One region of the Roseixanthobacter liquoris genome, then DNA from elsewhere that is predicted to be linked to it. Evidence: predicted binding sites of a transcription regulator. Region 1 holds the regulator's gene; the other holds the start of a gene.
The links. The regulator PhoB, encoded in region 1, activates phosphate uptake and scavenging genes when phosphate is short. The targets are predictions, from matches to a motif close to TGTCATNNANCTGTCAT.

Region 2: V5F84_RS02065 (inorganic phosphate transporter) is a predicted target of PhoB. The motif match lies at 3,927-3,943, and genes of this name have one in related genera.

The regions. Positions count from the first base shown of each region.
Region 1 covers NZ_CM195537.1:1,637,508-1,645,749, forward strand. The annotation lists gene pstS (phosphate ABC transporter substrate-binding protein PstS) at 1-426, shown strand, start outside; gene pstC (phosphate ABC transporter permease subunit PstC) at 1,001-1,978, shown strand; gene pstA (phosphate ABC transporter permease PstA) at 1,996-2,829, shown strand; gene pstB (phosphate ABC transporter ATP-binding protein PstB) at 2,930-3,754, shown strand; gene phoU (phosphate signaling complex protein PhoU) at 3,774-4,502, shown strand; gene phoB (phosphate regulon transcriptional regulator PhoB) at 4,508-5,209, shown strand; gene V5F84_RS07295 (GcrA family cell cycle regulator) at 5,731-6,243, opposite strand; gene V5F84_RS07300 (aspartate aminotransferase family protein) at 6,580-7,788, shown strand; gene argF (ornithine carbamoyltransferase) at 7,785-8,242, shown strand, end outside.
Region 2 covers NZ_CM195537.1:472,191-479,686, forward strand. The annotation lists gene mutS (DNA mismatch repair protein MutS) at 1-1,970, opposite strand, end outside; gene V5F84_RS02065 (inorganic phosphate transporter) at 2,234-3,874, opposite strand; gene V5F84_RS02070 (ParB/RepB/Spo0J family partition protein) at 4,027-4,911, opposite strand; gene V5F84_RS02075 (ParA family protein) at 4,941-5,783, opposite strand; gene rsmG (16S rRNA (guanine(527)-N(7))-methyltransferase RsmG) at 5,776-6,465, opposite strand; gene mnmG (tRNA uridine-5-carboxymethylaminomethyl(34) synthesis enzyme MnmG) at 6,714-7,496, opposite strand, start outside.

The DNA of each region.
Region 1 (8,242 bases):
GTGAAGAACACCAAGGGTGGCATCGGCTACGTGGAGTTCATCTACGCCGCCGCCAACAAGCTCGTGGTGACCCAGCTGCAGAACAAGGCCGGCAAGTTCCTGTCGCCCGAAGTTCCCGCCTTCATCGAAGCCGCTGCCGCGGCCGACTGGGCCGGTTCCAAGGACTTCGCCGCTTCCATGATCAACACCGCCGGCGCCGGCGCGTGGCCGATCGTGAGCCCGACCTACATCCTTCTGCCGAAGAACCCCACCAATGTGGACGCTTCGCGCGAAGTGATGAAGTTCTTCGACTGGGCCTACGGCAAGGAAGGCAGCGAGATGGCCGAGAAGCTGCACTACATCCCGCTTCCCGAAGCGGTTGTGGAGCGCGTCAAGGCGGCTTGGAAGTCTGAAGTGAAGGCTCCGGACGGCAAGCCCGTTTTCTGATCCCTGATCGCGAGGCCCCCGCCTTTTCCGTGAGGAAGAGGCGGGGGCTTTGCCCGGTTCAAGCTGCCGGTACGGCAGCCTCGGTGAACGGTGCGTAGGATTTCCACTGTTTAGGACGTCCGCCAAGGCGGCCGGGCACCGGTTTCTCGGAAAGCTGCGCCGAAGGCGCGGCCGGCTCGACACGTCGCCTGCTGAAGATTGCCGGCACGAAGATGCTGGTCAGGCGCTCGATGCAGGGCATTTGGCGGGCCGGCGGCATCGGGTGCGGCAATTTTGGTGCGGTAATTTTGGTGCGGTAATTTTGGGTGCGGTAACGCGGGTGTGGGGCGCGGGCGGTTCGGCCCGGTGCGAGCCGCAGGACGGTGCGCCGGGGGCTGGTTCGCGGCGCGTATCCCTGTGACGGGCACAGCCCGGCACAAAGCGAATTCGATCGGGGTCCGGCATCCGGCCGGCATCCTGGAAGTGATGGATTTCGAGGCGATGGTGCGCGCGGCAGCCGTGCGCGTGTCGCCTGCGCGATCTGTTTTCATGAGCGCGAGCTGTGCGGCGCGCGGGATTTGGGGATCATCGGGCGATGGACGCAACGGTCGATAAACTGAGGTCGGACGGGATCATTCCCATCGGCGAGGCGAAGGGCGTCGGGGCAATCGCCGATCGCATCTTCGTCGCCGCCCTGTGGGCGAGCGGGTTCTTCGTCCTGATCCTGCTGGGTCTGATCATCGCCCAATTGTTCGAAGGCGGCCTTCCCGCGCTTCAGCATTTCGGCCTGGAATTCCTCTGGTCGTCCGCCTGGAACCCGGTGACCGAGAATTTCGGCGCCCTGGTGATGATCTACGGCACGATCTTCAGCGCCGTGATCGCGGTCATCGTCGCCCTGCCGCTTTCGTTCGGCATCGCCTTCTTCCTCACCGAGATCGCCCCGCAGCCCCTGAAGCGCCCGATCGGCGTCGCGGTGCAGCTGCTCGCGGCGGTGCCCTCGATCATCTACGGCATGTGGGGCTTCTTCGTGATCGTCCCGCTGGTGGCCGCCTATGTGCAGCCGCCGCTGATCGAATGGCTCGGCCCCCTGCCGGTCATCGGCGCCCTGTTCATGGGGCCGCCGCTCGGCTCGGGCATGCTCACCGCCGGCGTGATCCTGGCCGTGATGATCATCCCCTTCATCACCGCCATGTTCGTCGAGACGCTGGAATCCGTGCCTCCGATGCTCAAGGAATCCGCCTACGGCGTCGGCGGCACCACCTTCGAGGTCTATAAGAACGTCTCGGTGCCCTACGGCAAGACCGCCATGGTCGGCGCCGTGATGCTGGGCCTCGGGCGCGCGCTCGGCGAGACCATGGCCGTCACCTTCGTGATCGGCAATGCGACCCGCCTCTCGGCCTCCCTGTTCGCGCCCGGCGCGACCATCGCCTCCACCATCGCGAACGAGTTCCCCGAAGCGTCGATCGGCTCGCTGAAGCTGACCTCGCTGCTTCAGCTGGGCTTCATCCTGTTCGTGATCTCGTTCATCGTCCTTGCCCTGTCCCGTGCGCTCGTGCGCTCGCGGCTTGATTGATCCGGGAGGCAAACGTCATGGCATCCCTCGCAGCACGCCGCGCCAAGGACTATACGGTCAAGGTCGTCTCCACGGGGTTCGCGGTGTTCGCGATCTTCCTGCTGGCCTGGATCCTGTGGACCCTGATTTCCCGGGGTCTTCCGGCCCTCAACCTCAATGTGTTCACCAAGGTGACGGCGCCTCCCGGCCAGGGCGGCGGCCTGCTGAATGCCATCGTCGGATCGCTGATCCAGATCGGCATCGCGCTGGCCATCGGCGGTCCCATCGGCCTGTTCGCCGGCACCTTCCTTGCCGAGAACGGCAAGGGCACGAAGATCGGCTCCGCCGCCCGCTTCGTGAACGACATCCTGCTCTCGGCGCCTTCGATCCTGGTCGGCCTGTTCATCTACCAGTTCCTGGTGGTGCCGTTCGGCGGCTTCTCCGGCTGGGCGGGTGCCATCGCGCTGGCGATCCTGGTCATTCCCGTGATCGTGCGGACCACCGAGGACATGCTGAACCTGGTTCCGGTGGGCCTGCGCGAAGCGGCGTTCGCGCTCGGGGCGCCGCAATGGAAAGTGGTCATCATGATCACCTGGCGGGCGGCGCGCGCCGGCATCGTCACCGGCATCCTGCTGGCGATCGCGCGCGCGGCCGGTGAAACGGCGCCGCTGCTGTTCACCTCGCTCGGCAATAATTCCTGGTCGACCGATCTCAGCAAGCCCATGGCCAGCTTGCCAATCGCGATCTATCAATATGCCGGAAGCCCGTTCGACGACTGGGTGTCGCTGGCCTGGGCCGGTGCCCTGCTCATCACCGTGGGCGTTCTGGTTCTGAACGTCGTGTCCCGCCTGGTGCTGGCACGCACGCACTGAGCCGGCACCCTGAGATCACCGCCCAGAGGGCGCCCAAGATCACCGCCCGGGCCGGCAGCAGGCCGGCCCACCGGGCGACCAGAGACCGAATGAGGCTGACATGAACTCTGCAGTGGATCCGACCTTCAATATCTCCTCTTCCGTCTCGGCCAAGCCCGATGCGGTCCAGGCGCCGACCAAGATCAAGGTGGAGAAGCTCGATTTCTATTACGGGCAGAACCACGCGCTGAAGAACATCAATTTCGAGATCCCCGAGAAGCGCGTGACCGCGATGATCGGGCCCTCGGGCTGCGGCAAGTCCACCTTGCTGCGCGTGTTCAACCGCATGTACGACCTTTATCCCGGCCAGCGCGCCGAGGGCGGCGTCATGTTCGACGGCGTGAACATCGTCGGCAAGGAGCTGGACCCCACCGTCGTGCGCACGCGCATCGGCATGGTGTTCCAGAAGCCCACGCCGTTCCCCATGTCGATCTATGACAACATCGCCTTCGGCGTGCGCCTGCACGAGAACCTCAACAAGGCGAAGATGGACGAGCGGGTGGAAAGCTGCCTGCGCAAGGCCGCCATCTGGGAAGAAACCAAGGACCGCCTGCACACCTCGGCGCTCGGCATGTCCGGCGGCCAGCAGCAGCGCCTGTGCATCGCCCGCACCATTGCCGTGCAGCCGGAAGTGATCCTGCTGGACGAGCCGACCTCCGCGCTCGACCCGATCTCCACCTCGAAGATCGAGGACCTGATCGACGAGCTGAAGCAGGATTTCACGATCGTCATCGTGACCCACAACATGCAGCAGGCGGCGCGCTGCGCCGATATCACCGCCTTCTTCTACCTGGGTGAGCTGGTCGAGGTCGCGCCGTCCGACGTGATCTTCACCAACCCCAAGCAGATCAAGACCCGCGATTACATCACCGGCCGCTTCGGCTGACCGAGCAAGGATCTGCCAGATGTCCGACCATACCGTCTCGGCCTTCGACGCCGAGCTGAAGGAGATCGGCCGCAAGGTCGTCGAAATGGGTGGCCAGTCGGAGCGCATGGTGGCTGACGCCGTCAATGCCCTGATCCGCCGCGACACCGCTTCCGCCCAGCGGGTGATCCTGCTCGATGCGAGCGTCGATCACCTCCAGCGGGAGATCGAGGAAAAGGCCATCATCTGCATCGCCAAGCGCCAGCCGGTGGCCAGCGACCTGCGCGATGTGGTGGCCTCGATCCGCATCGCCTCCGACCTGGAGCGCATCGGCGACCTCGCGAAGAACGTGGGCAAGCGCGTCCTCGCCATCGAGGGGGAATATCACCCCCAGAAGCTGGTGCGCGGCGTCGAGCACATGTCCGACCTGGTGCTGGAGCAGCTCAAGGAAGTGCTGGACGCCTACGCCAGCCGCGACCAGGCGAAGGCCGTGGACGTGTGGGTGCGCGACAGCGGCATCGACACCATGTACACGTCCCTGTTCCGCGAGCTCCTCACCTATATGATGGAAGATCCGCGCAACATCTCGGTGTGCACGCATCTTCTGTTCTGCGCCAAGAATATCGAGCGCATCGGCGACCACGCGACCAATATCGCGGAAACCATCTATTACATGGTTTCGGGACAGATGTTGTCCGAAGAGCGCCCGAAGGCGGATGTCTCCAGCGAGACGACCGTCGCTTTCCCGGGGCATAGCCTTCAGGGGTAAAATCCGTGCCTGCGCGTATCTTGATTATCGAGGACGAGGAACCGCTGACCCTTCTGCTCCGCTACAATCTGGAGTCGGAAGGCTATTTCGTCGAGAGCGTCGGACGGGGCGATGAGGGCGAGACCCGGTTGCGCGAAAGCGTGCCGGACCTCGTCATCCTCGACTGGATGCTGCCCGGATTGTCGGGCATCGAACTGTGCCGCCGCCTGCGCACGCGCCCGGAAACCGAGCGGCTGCCGGTGATCATGCTCACCGCCCGCGGCGACGAGACGGAACGCGTGCGCGGCCTCGCCACCGGGGCCGACGATTATGTCGTCAAGCCCTTCTCCGTTCCCGAGCTTCTGGCGCGGGTGCGGGCGCTGCTGCGGCGGGCGAAGCCGGAGCATGTGGCGACCCTGCTGCGGGCCGGCGATATCGAGCTGGACCGGGAGACCCACCGGGTCCACCGGTCGGGGCGCGAGGTCCATCTCGGGCCGACGGAATTCCGCCTGCTGGAATTCCTGATGCAGAGCCCCGGACGGGTGTTCTCCCGCGAGCAATTGCTCGACGGCGTCTGGGGACAGGACGTCTATATCGACGAGCGCACGGTGGACGTGCATGTGGGCCGCCTGCGCAAGGCGATCAACCGGGGCCGGCAGTCCGATCCGATCCGCACCGTGCGCGGCGCCGGCTATTCCTTCAACGAGATGTTCGCCCGCGTGCATTGAGCGCCAGGGGCCAGACGCGGCGGGCGCCGGCAGGTCGATCCCTGTCGCGCTCGCACCCCCGGCAAGCCGCCGGATGCTCTGCGGCGCACATCGCCAAGATCATTATTTCGCGAAAAGTGATGGCGCGCAGGCGCCGGCCCACAGGCGGGGGGCAAGGCGCAAATCCTGGCCCGGCCGATGCGCCTGGCCGGCTGTCCGTTTCGTATGATGCGATCTTCGCGCAAATCGGGTCGCTGCGGCTGGTCGCCCATCGCGGCACGCCATCTCGCGCGGCGGGCAGGGCCCCTTTGGCGTTTCAGCAGGGCCCAGCCGGTCGCTGGCAGACCCTAAAATGGCTTCGACGCCCGGGCGAGCGGCGCGCCCTTCTCGAAAGACCCGCTCCGGGAACGCCTTCCCCGATTGGGCCGAGGCCCACGCCGGTCGTTCCCCGCCTCGCATGCCCGGCGATCTGCTCCGGGGTCCTTCCTTGCATGTGCCGGCAAACGCTTGCGCCGGCACATGTCGTTCCCGGTGCGCGCCGCTCAGATGCGGGCGACGCGACGGTCCCGGCGGCGATCCTGCGTGGGCTGGTAGGCCATCCGCGCATGGGTCGTGCAATAAGGCATGCCGGTGAGGCTGCGCCCGCCGCAGAAATAGAAGCTTTCCGTGCCCGGCTCACCGATCGGCCAGCGGCAGGTGCCCTCGGTGAGGTTCATGATGGTGCAGCGCTGGCCCATGGCGACCACATTGCCGGCGGAGGCCGGGCGCGGCGCGGGCTCGGGCGCCACGAAGGCTTCCAGCGCGGGGGCGAGCGCGGTGTTGCCGATGGTCTGCGGCTGAGGCGCGGGCTTGTGTGCGGGCGCTTCCGGCCGCGCCTTGCGCGGGCGAGCCGCGGGAACCGTTGATTTCGCACGGCCGGAGAGGCCGAGGCGGTGCACTTTTCCGATCACCGCATTGCGGGTGATGCCGCCCAGCTCGCCGGCGATCTGGCTTGCGGAAAGCCCTTCGCCCCAGAGCTTCTTCAAGAGTTCGACGCGCTCGTCGTTCCAGCTCATCGCTCTCCTCCTTCGACTCTTCTCCCGCACCCAGGCGCGCCATTGCACGCGGGTTCGCAGGGCCCAACGTCACTTGGGGAACAGGCCTGCACGACATGTCGTGGTCGGCCACGAGCAAACTACAATATGCACGCACCCGCGCACAGAGTCGGAATGCATTCCCGCGCCGTTGTCCCCAAGTCGTTACAATCAGGTTAACGGCTGCGCTCTGTTGACCTCACGCGCGCGATCATTAGAATCCCTTTTTGTCGGGCCGCCCCGCGAGGGCGGCCTTTGGCGTTTCTGATGTCCGGCGAGACGCTGTGCGTTTCGCCCCACCCCAAGAGGAGGGGTTCCGTGATCACCCCCGTTCTGCCGACCTACGCGCGCATCGACCTCGTTTTTGAAAGGGGAGAGGGCTGCTGGCTCGTCACGACGGACGGGCGACGTTTTCTCGATTTCACCGCCGGCATTGCGGTCAACATCCTCGGGCACGCCCATCCCTATCTGGTCTCGGCCCTGACCGAGCAGGCGGGAAAGCTCTGGCACACCTCGAACCTGTTCCGCATCGTCGGTGGCGAGCGCCTGGCCGAGCGGCTGAAGGCCGTGACCTTCGCCGATACCATGTTCTTCACCAATTCCGGTGCGGAAGCGCTGGAGTGCGCCATCAAGATGGCGCGCCGCTACCAATATGTGATCGGCGCTGAGGCGAAGAACCGCATCATCGCGTTCGAGGGCGCGTTCCACGGGCGCACGCTCGCGACCATCGCCGCCGGCGGCAATGCCAAGTATCTGGAAGGCTTCGGCCCCAACATGCCGGGCTTCGACCATGTGCCGTTCGGCGATATCGCGGCGGTGAAGGCCGCCATCGGGCCGGAGACCGGGGCGATCCTGGTGGAGCCGATCCAGGGCGAAGGCGGCGTGCGCGTGCCGCCGGCGGATTTCCTGCCCCAGCTGCGGGCGCTCTGCGACGAGCATGGCCTGCTGCTGATCCTGGACGAGGTGCAGTGCGGGGTCGGGCGCAGCGGCACCCTGTTCGCCTACCAGACCTCCGGCATCCTGCCCGACATCATGGCGGTGGCGAAGGGCATCGGCGGCGGCTTCCCCATGGGGGCGTGCCTCGCCACGGAGAATGCCGCCCGCGGCATGACGCTCGGCACCCACGGCTCCACCTATGGCGGCAATCCGCTCGCCATGGCGGTGGGCAATGCGGTGCTGGACGTGGTGCTGGCGGACGGTTTCCTCGACCGGGTGCAGGCGGTCTCCGCGCTGCTCGTGCGCACCCTGAACGAGATCAAGGACCGTCATCCCGCGGTCATCGCCGAGGTGCGAGGTGAAGGGCTCCTGCTTGGCGTGAGGGCGCAGGGCCCCGCCGCCGAGCTGGTGCTCGCCCTGCGCGACGAGGGCCTGCTGGCCCCCGGCGCCGGAGACAATGTGGTTCGACTTCTGCCGCCTCTCATCCTCAGCGAGGAGGAGATCGCCATTGCCGCCGAGAAAATCGAGGCCGCCTGCCTGCGGATCGAGAACGGCCTTGCACTGGCGTCGGCGAAGGGAGCCGCCGAATGAAGGACAATGGCGTGCGTCATTTTCTCGATCTGTCCGACATCCCCGCGGTGGAGCTGCGGCGGGTGCTCGAATTGTCGAAGGATCTCAAGGCCAAGCGCAAGGCCGGCACGGCGGAGCGGCCGCTTGCCGGCAAGTCTCTTGCGATGGTGTTCGACAAGCCGTCCACGCGCACCCGCGTGTCGTTCGATCTGGCCATGCGCCAGCTCGGCGGCGACACGGTGATGCTCACCGGCGCGGAAATGCAGCTCGGGCGCGGCGAGACCATCGCCGATACCGCCCGCGTCCTGTCGCGCTATGTGGACGCCATCATGATCCGCATCCTCAGCCATGAGGACCTGGTGGAACTGGCGACCCATGCCACCGTGCCGGTCATCAACGGGCTGACCCGGGTCTCCCATCCCTGCCAGGTGATGGCCGACGTGATGACCTTCGAGGAGCACAAGGGCCGCATTGC
Region 2 (7,496 bases), 1.2 Mb from region 1:
TCATTGGCGACGAACGGCCCGCCGCCCTTCGCCAGCGCCTGCTCCACCACCGGATGGCGTCCGCCCTGGACCTCGAAATCGACGCCACCGGTCATCTCCGGGCGCACATGGCGCTCGTCCACGGCGAGGCGCGCGAGGCCGGCGAACACATCGAGTTCCGCAAGAGCCTCGGCGGCGGCGCGGATCGCGCCCGCCTGCGCCACCACGGCGGCGGCGAGGCGGTCGAAAATATGCTGCTCCAGCGCGAGCGATCGCTCGCCGGCGCTGGCGATGCGGCTTTCCAGATCGCCTAGTTCCACGCTGGTGAAGCGCACCGCGCCGGCCAGCGTCTGGCGATGCACGAAGGTGGCGGAAAACGGCGCCTCGCGCAGGCGCTCGCCATGCTGGGCGGTGACCTCCACGAAATAGCCCAGCACCGCATTGTGCCGGATCTTCAGGGAGCGGATGCCGGTCTCGTCCACATAGCGCCGCTCCAGCGCCGCCACCACGCGCCGGCTCTCGTCGCGCAGCGCCCGCGTCGCGTCGAGGTCGGCATCGTAGCCCGCGCGGATGAAGCCGCCATCGCGGCGGGTGAGCGGCGGCTCGTCCTCCAGGGCGGCGGCAAGGTCGCGCGCCAGCTCCCGGTCCATGCCGGCCAAAGCGAGGATGGCGCGGGCCAGATCGCGCGGCGGCTCGTCGACAAAGGCGGCGGCGAGCGCGAACCCTTCCTCCAGCCCCCGGCCGACGGCAGCAAGGTCGCGCGGGCTCGCCCGGCCGAGGGACAGCCGGGAGAGGGCGCGCGCCAGATCCGGCGCCCCGGCCAGCCCGCGCCGCAGAACGGCGAGGATCTCGGCATTGCCGGCGAGAAATTCCACCGCATCGTGCCGCGCGCGGATGGCGGCAAGATCGGTGAGCGGCTCGGAAATGCGCCGTGCCAGCAGGCGCGCGCCGGCGGCGGTCACAGTGCGATCGACGGCGGCGAGGAGCGAGCCGCGTCGCTCGCCGGCGAGCGTGCGCACCAGCTCCAGATTGGCGCGCGTGCCGGCATCGATCAGCATCAGGGCGCCGTCGGCCTCGCGCACCGGCGGTGCCAGGGCCGGCCGCGCGCCCAATTGGGTGCGCTCCACATAGGCGACGATGGCGGCGGCGGCGATCAGCTCGGCGCGGGAGAAGGCGCCGAATGCCTCCAGCGTCGCGACGCCGAAGAAGCCCGCGAGCCGGCCTTCCGCGCCCGCGCCCTCGAACCCCTGGCGCGGCAGGGGGGTGACGGCGGGAAGCTGATCCCAGATCTCGCGCAGGTCGCCGTCTTCATACAGCGCGTCCGAGATCAGGACTTCCGCCGGCTCGATGCGGGCAAGGTCGGCGGTAAGGTCGGCGCGATTGGTGGAGACCACGCGGAAGCCGCCGGTGGAAACGTCCGCATAGGCCAGCGCATAGGCATGGGCATCGCCCTCCCCACCGGCGCGGGTGCGGGCGACGGCGAGCAACACATTGTCGCGCCGCGCGTCGAGCAAGGCGTCCTCGGTGAGGGTGCCGGGGGTGACGAGGCGGGTCACGTCCCGCCGCACCACGCTTTTGCCGCCGCGCTTGCGCGCCTCCGCGGGATCTTCCAGCTGCTCGCACACCGCGACGCGGAAGCCGAGCGCGATCAGCTTGTGGAGATATTCCTCCGCCCGCGACACCGGCACGCCGCACATGGGGATGTCCTCGCCCAGGTGCTTGCCGCGCTTGGTGAGAACGATGCCCAGCGCCTGGGAGGCCTGCTCGGCATCCTCGAAGAACAATTCGTAGAAATCGCCCATGCGGTAGAACAGCAGGCAGTCGGGATTGGCCGCCTTGATCTCCACGAACTGGGCCATGACCGGCGTGACATGCCCTTCGGCGGCGCGCGGCGCCTGAGCCTTTGCGGCGCGCGCGCCCTCCCCCGCCGCGGCCGGGACGGGATCGCTTTCGACGGGATCGGCTTGCGGATGGAGCCCTTCGCTGGTCATGGCCGCAGGCTAGAGCACGCGGCCGGGCAAGGAAATCGCGCCGCCGGCGCTTTCCCCCGTCATTGGGGGCCGGCGAGGGAAAAGGGCGCTCCTTCCCTCATCCCTCGGAGAGGCCCGGCCGTGACCGCCCCCTGTCCGACGCAAGGGCGCGAAAGGAATGCGCGAAAGGGGGCGCGCGCAAACGAAAAAGGCGCGGCACCCGAAGGTACCGCGCCCATGTCGGACCCGTGCGGCGCGCCGGGGCAACCGGCCGCCCCGCCCGGTCACATCAGCTGGCGCAGCAGGATGTAGAGCCCGCCGGAGAGGATGATCGCCACCGGCAGCGTGAGCACCCAGGCCATGGCGAGGTTGCGCACGGTGGAGAGCTGGAGACCGGACTTGTTGGCCGCCATAGTTCCCGCGACGCCCGAAGAGAGGACGTGTGTGGTGGAAACCGGAAGGCCATACATGTCGGCGGCGAAAATGGTGCCCATGGCGACCAGTTCCGCGGAACCGCCCTGGGCGTAGGTGAGATGGGTCTTGCCGATCTTCTCGCCCACCGTCACGACGATGCGCTTCCAGCCCACCATTGTGCCGAGGCCAAGGGCGATGGCCACCGCCACCTTCACCCACAGCGGTATGAATTTCGTGGCGTTGTCGAGGGCGCGCTTGAAGGCGGCGAGGTTGTCGCTGGTCTCGGTATCGAAGGTGGGTTCCTTCTGGCGGCCCATCAGGCGGATGGTTTCCGAGGCCAGATACATGTCGTTGCGCATGTTGGGCACGGCAGCGGCAGGCACCTGGGCGAGCGTCTCGTGATTGCCCACCAGGGCGGAGATTTCACCCGCCACGGCGGCGAGGGCCGGCACCGTTTCAGGGCTCAGCTTGCGGTCGCGCACATAATCGGTCAACGCCTGGCGCGGATCGGCGGGCGCGGCGGCATTGTTGGAGGCCTTGACCAGCGACGCCTGGGTCACCGAGGCGAGGGCGCGGAACTGGGCGACGTCGGTGGAATCGATGGCCCGGTTCAAAGCATAGGCCGTGGGCACGATGCCGATCAGGATCAGCATGATGAGGCCCATGCCCTTCTGGCCGTCGTTCGAGCCGTGGGCGAAGGAAACGCCCGTGCAAGTGAGCACCAGCAAGCCGCGGATCCACCACGGCGGCGCATGATTGGGCTTGGGCTCGGCATAGAGGGCGGGGTTCTTGATGAGCACCTTCATGGTCAGCAGCAGCAGGCCGGCGGCGAAGAAGCCGACCACCGGGGAGAGCAGCAGCGCATAGCCCACATTGGCGGCCTGGCTCCAGTCCACGCCGGCGACGCCGCTCTTGCCCTGGATGAGCTGGTTGGCGATGCCGACGCCGATGATCGAGCCGATCAGGGTGTGGGAGGAGGAGGCCGGCAGGCCGAGATACCAGGTGCCGAGGTTCCAGATGATGGCGGCGATCAGCAGGGCGAACACCATGGCCATGCCGGCGCCGGTGCCCACGTGCAGGATGAGTTCCACCGGCAGAAGTGAGATGATGCCGAACGCCACCGCACCCGAGGACACCAGCACGCCGAGGAAGTTCCAGCCGCCGGACCACACGACCGCGAAATGGGCGGGCAGCGAATTGGTGTAGATCACCGTCGCCACCGCGTTCGCGGTGTCGTGGAAGCCGTTCACGAACTCGAAGCCGAGCGCGATCAGCAGCGCCAGCAGCAGCAGCATGAACGGCGCGAAGGTGAGCACGCCCGGGGAGGCCGCCTGCACGTCGGTCCAGATGGACCACACCGTGTAGCCAAGGCCACCGATCAGCAGGGCGAAGAAGATGAAAATCTCCGGTGCGCCGTTCTTGCGATCGAGCTTCACCGGCTTTTCGCGATGCGCGTGGCCGTGCGCCGCCCCATGGGCATGCGCCGGTTTCGCAGCAGTGTGCGCCGTCATCGAACCCCCCTCAACCGACCCGGGAAAACCTTCCGTTACCTCGCACCAGCCCGTGACACGCGCATGACGCGTTGCAGCATAAAGATTTGTGCGGCTGGGCGTGGGGTGGGGGAAAAGGCGGGAAAGGTCTTTGCCGGATCAGGCCGGAGGCATCAGGCTACGCCGAGGCGGCGGCAGATCAGGTCCAATTGGTCGAGGTCGCCATAGCGGATGCGCAGTTCGCCCGCCTCGCCCCTGGCCTGGAGGCTCACCGCCAGCCCGAGCGCATCCGTGAGGCGCTTTTCCAGCGCGCGGGTATCGGCATCCTTGGGGGCGGGGGCGGGCTTGGGCGCCGGCGCGGCGACAAGCGCGTCCCGCACCTTGCCCATGGCCTCCACGTCCCGCACGCTCAGGCCCTTCTCCACCACGTCACGGGCGATGCTGGCGGGATCGTCATGGGCCAGGAGGGCGCGGGCGTGGCCGGCGGAGAGGCGTCCCTCGGCGAGATAGGCCTTCACGCTTTCGGGCAGCTTCAGCAGCCGCAAGGTGTTGGTGATGTGCGAGCGGCTCTTGCCGATGACCTTGGACAGATCGAGCTGGGTATAGTCGAACTGCGCCATCAGGGCCTCGTAGCCCAGGCCCTCTTCCACCGGGTTCAGATCGGCGCGCTGCACATTCTCGATGATGGCGATTTCCAGCGCCTCGCGGTCGGTGAGCTCCAGCACCACCACCGGCACCTCGTGCAGGCCGGCGCGCTGGGCCGCGCGCCAGCGCCGTTCGCCGGCGACGATCTCGAAACTGCCCGGATGGTCCGCCACCGGACGCACCACGATGGGCTGGATGATGCCTTTCTCGCGGATCGAGCTGGCCAGATCGTCCAGCCCCTCCTCCAGGAAGGTGCGGCGCGGGTTGCGCGGGTTGGCGCGCACGAATTCGATCGGCACCTTGCGCGTCCCCGCGCCCTTCTGGCTGGGCGCGGGACGGGTATCGTCCTGCCCCATGTCGCCGATCAAAGCCGCGAGCCCCCGGCCGAGCCGCGAGCGGCCTTCTTCCGCCATGTCCTTCTTCCCCATTGGAACGTGCCGCCTCAGGCCGCGACCGCGCGGGCGGCCCGCTCGCGCTGGATGACTTCGGAGGCCAGCCGCAGATAGGCCTGCGAGCCCGCGCATTTCAGATCATAGAGCAGCACCGGCTTGCCATAGGACGGCGCTTCCGAGACCCGCACATTGCGCGGAATCACGGTCTCGTAAACCTTGTCGCCCATGAACTGGCGCACGTCCGCCACCACCTGGTCGGAGAGATTGTTGCGCGCGTCATACATGGTCAGCACGATGCCGTGGATGGTGAGATCGGGATTGAGGGCGGTGCGCGCCTGCTCCACGGTCTTCAGCAATTGGGAGAGGCCCTCCAGCGCGAAGAACTCGCATTGCAGCGGCACCAATATGGCATGGGCCGCCGCCATGGCGTTCACGGTGATGAGCGAGAGCGAGGGCGGGCAATCGATCAGCACATAGGTGAATTTCGGCGCCGCCGGGTCGTTCGCCATGTCGCGCAGGGCGTTGCGCAGGCGGAAGGCGCGGTCGCGCTCATTGGCGATTTCCAGCTCCAGGCCGGAAAGATCCAGCGTGGAAGGGGCGACGAACAGGGAGGGCACGCCGGTGTCGACGATCGCCTGCGCCAGGGTGGCGTCGCCGCTCAGCACGTCATAGGTGGACAGCTTGCGCCGGCCGCGATCGATGCCGAGGCCGGTGGAGGCGTTGCCCTGGGGATCGAGATCCACCACCAGCACGCTCTCGCCGATGGCCGCCAGCGCCGTGCCGAGATTGATGGCGGTGGTGGTCTTGCCCACCCCGCCCTTCTGGTTCGCCAGCGCCAGGATGCGCGGCGTGACGCCGCCGACGATGGGGGCGGTGACGGAGGAATCAGTCATGTGCGCTTCCGCGTAGGTGTCCGCCGGGGACGGCCGGGGACGGGACCGCTTTGAGGGCGCGCGTCACAACCAGGATCTTCCCGTGGGGATCGCTGAGGCTGTCGCGCAGTTCGAGATCGAGTGTCCAGTCTTTGCGGGCTTCGGTCAATTCGCGCTGCCAATCCTTGCCCTTCGGAAAGATCCCGACGGCGCCGGCGGCGAAAAACGGCGCGGCGAGCGCCAGCAATTTGGGAAGCGGCGCCAGAGCGCGGGCGGAAACCACCTGTTTTCCAGGCGCCAATGCCTCCGCCACCTGCTCGATGCGTTGGGGATGCACGCTCACCGGAAGGTCCGCGAGGCGCGCCGCCTCCCGCAGGAAGGCGGACTTGCGGCTGTCGCTCTCCACCAGATCCATATGACCGCCTTCCCGCTCCGCCAGCACCGCCGCCACCACCAGACCCGGAAATCCGCCGCCGGAACCAAGATCAACCCAGGCGCGAACATCCTCACTCACATTGGTCATAAGTTGCAGAGAATCGGCGATATGGCGCGTCCACAACTCCGGTATGGTGGCGGGGGAAACGAGATTTATCGTTTTCTGCCATTTGGTTAGCAGAGCAGCGATGGTTTCCAGGCGCGAAAATGTTTCACGTGAAACATTTTGCGCGATGGCCGCCCGTGCCGAATCCGAGGTGTTTCTCATGCGCTTTTCGTGCCCATTTCCGCGGCTTTATCGCACGTGAAACCGCAGATTCGGCAGATGGATTTCGCCGAAATCTGCACGCCGGAATTTTGGGCCGGGTTACGGGTTACGTTCCCCAGGATTCACACGGGCGAGTCCCGACCGGGAGGCGCCCTCGGTCTCCGGCCGGAAGGCTCCGCCCCTCCCCTTCCCTCCGCACGCGGACGACGGGGACAAGGTTCAAGGGCGATGATTCGCCCCCACCGGTCTCAGCCCACCGCCTGTGCCGCACCCGCGACCGCTGTTCCGCTTCCCGCCACCGCCGCTTGCCGCCGCGCATACGTGACCAGCAGCGCGAGGGCGGCGGGCGTCATGCCTTCCATGCGGCCGGCCTGGCCGATGGTGCGGGGGCGCACGCGGGCGAGCTTCTGCTTCAGCTCGTTGGAGAGGCCCGGCAGCGGGGCATAGTCCAGCGCCTCGGGCAGGAGCAGGTCCTCGTCGCGCCGCAAGGTGGCGATGTCCGCCGCCTGGCGATCCAGATAGACGGCGTATTTCGCGTCGATCTCCAATTGCTCGGCCAGCGCCGGGCTCAGCGCGGCAAATTCCGGCCAGATGCGCGCCAGCTGCTCCAGCCCGATGTCCGGATAGGCCAGGAGATCGAACGCGCTGCGGCGCTGGCCATCCTTGTTCACGTTCAGCCCGAAGGTCGCCGCTTCGTTCGGCGTCAGGTTCAGCGCGCGGGCCCGAGCGCGGGCGCCGTTCAGCGCGGCCATCTTGGCGGAAAACTGCGCCGCCCGCTCCGCCCCCACGAGGCCGAGCGCCAGGCCCCGCGCGGTGAGCCGCTGGTCCGCATTGTCGGCGCGCAGGGTGAGGCGATATTCGGCGCGCGAGGTGAACATGCGATAGGGCTCGGTGACGCCGCGCGTGACGAGATCGTCCACCATCACGCCGAGATAGCCCTCGGCCCGGTCGATGATGATGCCGTCGCCGGTCTCCCCTGCCCCGCTGCCCGCTCGCCCGGCGCGCCGCGCGGCGTTCAGCCCGGCGAGCAG